2 regions of the Enterococcus sp. AMC2644 genome follow, and region 2 is predicted to be linked to the other one. Evidence: predicted binding sites of a transcription regulator. Region 2 holds the regulator's gene; the other holds the start of a gene.
What was found. Region 2 encodes HrcA, which represses chaperone genes, less so after heat shock. Its sites were predicted from a motif close to TTAGCACTCNNNNNNNNNGAGTGCTAA; they were not measured.
Positions count from the first base shown of each region.

Region 1: the regulator HrcA is predicted to act here: its motif matches at 2,104-2,130, upstream of groES (co-chaperone GroES).

Region 1 covers NZ_CM177095.1:631,623-634,840, forward strand. The annotation lists gene groL (chaperonin GroEL) at 100-1,725, opposite strand; gene groES (co-chaperone GroES) at 1,774-2,058, opposite strand; gene AC4BC5_RS03135 (CPBP family intramembrane glutamic endopeptidase) at 2,286-2,924, shown strand; gene AC4BC5_RS03140 (6-phospho-beta-glucosidase) at 3,023-3,218, opposite strand, start outside.
Region 2 covers NZ_CM177095.1:2,726,914-2,730,131, reverse strand. The annotation lists gene dnaK (molecular chaperone DnaK) at 1-969, opposite strand, end outside; gene grpE (nucleotide exchange factor GrpE) at 1,021-1,566, opposite strand; gene hrcA (heat-inducible transcriptional repressor HrcA) at 1,614-2,654, opposite strand; gene hemW (radical SAM family heme chaperone HemW) at 2,895-3,218, shown strand, end outside.

The DNA of each region.
Region 1 (3,218 bases), 970 kb from region 2:
GCCTGAATCCGGTACAATACCGAATTCAGACCTTTTAGCTTAGTAGACCTATAATCTCGCAAATAGTTTATTACTATTATAGAGAATCTAAAAATTAGTTTACATCATACCGCCCATCATTGATGGATCCATTGCTGGCGCTGCTGGTGCAGCTGAATCTGGTTTATCAGCAACAACTGCTTCAGTTGTTAATAATAAAGCAGCTACAGAAGCGGCATTTTGTAATGCTGAACGAGTTACTTTTGTAGGATCTACAATTCCTGCTTCTAGCATGTTTACCCATTCCCCAGTTGCAGCATTAAAACCAATACCTAATTCAGCATTTTTCAAGCGATCAATAATTACGGAACCTTCATACCCTGCATTTTCGGCAATTTGACGGACAGGTTCTTCTAACGCACGTAACACAATACGGATACCAGTTGCAGCATCACCATCTGCTTCAAGAGCAGCAACTTTATTGATAACGTTCACTAAAGCAGTACCCCCACCAGAAACCATACCTTCTTCTACAGCGGCACGAGTGGCATTCAATGCATCTTCAATACGTAATTTCATTTCTTTTAATTCTGTTTCAGTTGGTGCACCAACTTTAACTACTGCTACACCACCAGCTAGTTTTGCTAAACGTTCTTGTAATTTTTCACGATCAAAATCAGAAGTTGTTTCAGCAATTTGGTTTTTAATCACTTGCACACGTGCTTCAATTGCTTCTTTTGAACCAGCACCTTCAACGATTGTTGTATTGTCTTTGTCAACAACGACTTTGCTTGCTTGACCTAAAGTATCAATTGTTGCATCTTTCAATTCTAAACCTAAATCTTCAGTAATCACTGTACCACCAGTTAAAACGGCAATATCTTCTAGCATTGCTTTACGACGATCACCGAAACCTGGAGCTTTCACAGCGACTACATTAAATGTTCCACGAATTTTATTTAAGACTAATGTTGGTAATGCTTCACCATCAACATCATCAGCAATGATTAACAATGGTTTTGATTGTTGTAAAATTTGTTCTAGCAATGGCAAAATGTCTTGGATATTTGATATTTTTTTATCAGTAATCAAGATGTATGGATTTTCTAGTTCTGCTTCCATTTTATCGTTGTTTGTTACCATATATTGTGATAAGTAACCACGATCAAATTGCATTCCTTCTACGACATCTAATTCTGTTTCAATTCCTTTTGACTCTTCAATTGTAATAACGCCATCGTTACCAACTTTTTCCATAGCGTCAGCAATATATTCACCAACTTGTTCACTACCAGAAGAAACAGCTGCTACTTGCGCAATAGCTTCTTTGGAATCAACGATGGAAGAAATATTGTGTAATTCTTCAACGGCTGCTTTTGTTGCTAGTTCAATACCACGACGAATACCTAATGGGTTTGCTCCAGCAGTCACGTTTTTCAAACCCTCACGAACAATTGCTTGTGTTAAAACTGTAGCTGTAGTAGTACCGTCACCTGCAATATCGTTAGTTTTAGATGCAACTTCAGAAACTAATTTTGCACCCATATTTTCAAAATGATCTTCTAATTCGATCTCTTTAGCAATTGTTACTCCATCGTTTGTAATTAATGGTGAACCATAAGATTTTTCCAAAACAACATTACGACCTTTAGGGCCTAATGTTACTTTTACTGTATCTGCTAATTTATCTACACCTCGTAGCATTGCTGAACGAGCGTCTTCTGCGAATTTAATATCTTTTGCCATGATTTATTTCACCTCAAAGTTTTTTTATAATTCTTATTTTTTATTTGATTATTCTACGATTGCAACAATATCTTTTGCTGAAAAAATCAGATATTCTTTACCGTCGTATTTCACTTCTGAACCAGCATATTTTTCAAATAAAACAGTGTCACCAACTTTAACTGGTACAGCTGCTAGTTCCCCATTATCTAAGACGCGACCTTCACCGACAGCGATAACCGTTCCTGTTTGCGGTCTCTCTTTGGCTGCAGATGCTAAAACAAGTCCTCCGACAGTTTTTTCTTCTTCTTTTGCGACTTCGATCAATACACGATCACCTAATGGTTTTAACACGATAAATCCCTCCAATTAATTTCTAATAACTTTGATTTGTTGTCATTAGCACTCTCATATATAGAGTGCTAACTTACAAAACTAATATTACTGATTTTCATTCTAGAATGCAAGTCTTTTGAATCATTTTTTTATAAAAGTCAAAATTGGTTAAATCATTCAGTTATTCTTAACGATTTGTTTCTCTCTATTTTGTTATAATAGTAAATATATGAAAGGAGGATTCCATGTCTACAAAAAAATACAGCATCCTAACTATCTTATGTTATGCAGTTGCTTTCTTTTCACCAGCTTTCTTACCTGCGAATCAACAAGTGCTAGCTACAATGATCGCTTATCTTTTAGGGGCAGTAGTCTTAATCATTTTATATTTAAAGCAAAACGAATTACTATCTTTTGATAGAGCAAAAACAAATTGGCTGAAAGTCATTGCTTTTGGATTGACAGGAATTTTTGTTGCCATTTTTTTACAAAATATCGTCTTACAAATTGAGCAACTATTTGGGCAAGAGGTTGCTTCTGAAAATACACAAAATATTATTCAACTGGTTTTAAGACAACCCCTTTTTGCAGTTGCCGTGATGATTGGCGGCCCCATTATGGAAGAGTTTGTTTTTCGTCGTGCTATCACAGGCTTTCTTGAAAAATATCTGAATGTTTGGTTCGCCATTAGTATCAGTTCCTTGTTATTCGCCCTCATTCATCAAGATGGACATTTACTCCTGTATTTTTCTTTAGGCTTTTTCTTTAGTTTACTTTATTACAATACTGGAAAAATCTGGACTTCTATTTTGACGCATGTTGGTATGAATACCTTAGTTGTTGTTGCTAATGTTATTTTACAGACTTTAGACATTCCCAAATAAAAAATTGTCTAGAATGTTAAAATGGACCCTAGATAATAGCGTCTGATAGAAACTGTCAGCAAACTATTATTTAGGATCCATTTTTTATGGCTTATTTTTTATAGCGTTTCTCCATTGGTTGCAATCACTTTTTGATACCACTCAAATGATTTTTTCTTACTACGTGCTAACGTTCCATGACCTTCATTATCTTTATCCACGTAAATAAAACCGTAACGTTTTTTCATTTCCCCAGTACCTGCAGAAACTAAATCAATAAAGCCCCATGGTGTATACCCCATCAAATCAATACCA
Region 2 (3,218 bases):
AGCTTCTACAACTGCAGGAATACGAGTAGAACCACCAACTAGGATAACCTCATCAATTTCAGATTGAGAAATACCAGCGTCTTTTAATGCTTGGCGTACAGGAATTTTTGTACGTTCTACTAAATCAGCAGTTAATTCATCAAATTTTGCACGTGTTAATGTTAACTCTAAATGTAATGGGCCAGCCTCACCAGCTGTGATAAATGGTAAGCTAATTTGTGTGCTTGTTACACCAGATAAATCTTTTTTCGCTTTTTCAGCTGCATCTTTCAAACGTTGAACAGCCATTTTATCTTTACTTAAATCAATACCATTTTCTTTTTTGAATTCTTCTACCATGTAATCGATAATTTTATTGTCAAAGTCATCTCCACCAAGGTTGTTATCCCCAGCTGTTGACAATACGTCAAAGACCCCATCACCTAATTCAAGGATAGACACGTCAAATGTACCACCACCAAGGTCAAATACTAAAACTTTTTCATCACGATCAGTTTTGTCTAAACCATAAGCCAATGCTGCTGCAGTTGGTTCGTTAACAATACGTTCAACTTCTAAACCAGCAATTTTACCAGCATCTTTTGTTGCTTGACGTTGTGAATCATTAAAGTATGCAGGTACAGTAATAACTGCTTTTTCAACTTTTTCACCTAAATAATCTTCAGCAAAGCCTTTGATGTATTGTAAAATCATTGCTGAGATTTCTTGTGGTGTATAAGTTTTACCTTCTACTTCTACTTTATAACCAGCTTCACCAATATGGCGTTTAATTGATGAAATTGTGTTAGGATTAGTCACTGCTTGACGTTTTGCTACTTCACCAACTTGAATTTCACCATTTTTGAAAGAAACAACAGATGGTGTTGTACGATTTCCTTCTGGGTTTGTAATAATTTTTGCTTCGCCGCCTTCTAATACAGAAACAGCTGAGTTTGTTGTACCTAAGTCAATACCAATAATTTTGCTCATATTAAAGATCTCCTTTGTGTGTATTCGTTTCAATTAAATTATCAAATTTTATTATTGTGCGACAACAACCATGCTTGCACGTAAAACACGATCATGTAATTTATAGCCTTTTTGTAAGACTTCCACAATCGTATCTGACGGATATTCGTCAGATGCAGGTACGGTTTGCACAGCTTGATGTAGATTTGGATCAAAAGCTACTCCAGCAGCTAGAATTTCTTCAATTCCTTCTTCTTTTAAAGCTTGACGTAAACTATCTAATACCATCTCCACGCCTTTTTTCAAACTGATACTTTGTTCATCAGTCACTTCAGACCCTATTGCACGCTCTAAATTGTCAATGGCAGGCAATAATTTCTTACCTAAATCTTGCGAACGATATTTTTGCAATAATTCTCTTTCATTGCGATTACGATTTGTAATATTTGCAATTTCAGCACGCGCACGTAAGAATTTGTCTTCTGTCTCTTCTAGTTGTTTTTTCAGTTCATCGACTTCAGAAACAACTTCTGTTTCTTCTGTAGATTCGTCTACTGTCGATTCTTCTACTTCATTAGCTTCCTTTAATTCTTCAGAAGCTTGTTCTTTTTCTGACAATGGACTAACTTCCCTTCTATGTTGAAATCATGCTATTGATTAACTAGCTAATTATCAGAATCTAATGATCGATAATAATTAGCCAACGTTAAAGCTAATTCTTGTCGAAATACATCGACTAAACCAAACATTTTCGAATAAGGCATACTTGTAGGCCCTAACAAAGCGATGGTTCCTTTCCCGTGTCCTTCAATGTCATAACTTGCTTGAATCATACTCATATTATTCAATAGGTTATCTCCAAGTTCAGAACCAATTCGAATTTGAATGGCGCCATCACGTGGTGCTAACAATTGATTTAAGTTTTCTGAATCCTTCATAAATGAATACATCGACTTAAATTGTTCCACGTCTTGGGTATGTTCGAAATTCAATAAATTCATTCTTCCTCCGACAAAAACCTTCTCTTCAAAAATATGATTTAACATGCCGTCAAATAAATCCAGAACACCGTCAGTCGTTTGAAAGTATTTGTGCAGAATCATCGGAATTTCGGTCCGCAAACGATGATAGACGTTCATGAGCGGTTGCCCAATCAATTTATCATTAATGATACGAACCATTTTTTCAAGGTCATCACTACTTAAGTTTTTAGGAATTGAAAATATCTGACTTTCCACATTTCCTTTATCTGTGACAATTACTGCAATGATTTGGCGATTGTTTAAAGGAACAATTCGAAAACCAGTTAATTTCCGATCTTTGACATCTGGTCCTAGCGACAATGCAGTATAACTTGTCAAAGTAGATAAAATATTCGCAGACTGTTGAATAATTTCATTAATCTCATGAAATTCTTTACCAAAAGACTGCCTAATCAGTACAACATCTTCGTTATCTACTTTTGAAGGTGTTAGTAGGTGATCGACATAATATCGATAACCAGTCATTGATGGCACTCGACCTGAAGAAGAATGTGTTTTCGCAAGCAGTCCATAATCTTCAAGCATTTTCATCTCATTACGAATCGTTGCTGAACTTGCTTCAATGCCATCCTCCATTAATTTTTTCGAGCCAACTGGCTGGCCTAAATTTGTATAATTTTGGATGATCAGACGCAAGATGTTTTCTTGTCTTTCTGTTAACAAATTTATCACCTCTTAATTAGCACTCTTGCATATCAAGTGCTAACTACATGTATAAATATATCATATTTAAAATAGAAGTCAAGAAGAAACTCTCAATAATTAGCACTCGAATCACGCGAGTGCTAATCGCTTTTTAATTAAATCAAAGACTTCTATATATCGCCTCTTCTATAAAGTATGGTACACTATTTTTCGAATACAATGGATCACAGAATTTGTGATAATGGAGGAAACACATTTATGTTTGAAGAAACACCTCGAGTTAAAAATACCTCGACATATATCCACATTCCCTTTTGCGAACACATTTGTTATTACTGCGATTTTAATAAAGTCTTTTTAGAAGGACAACCTGTCGACGAATATATCCAGTTACTTTTAAAAGAGATTGAACTTACGCTACAAATCCATCCTACTGATTACTCGGAAACAATTTACATCGGGGGAGGCACCCCAACTTCTTTATCTGCAAAACAATTGGATGTCTTATTGACCGGCATTCACCATTTGCTACCCACTAATACCACAACAGAGTTTACAGTGGAGGCAAATCCTGGTGATTTA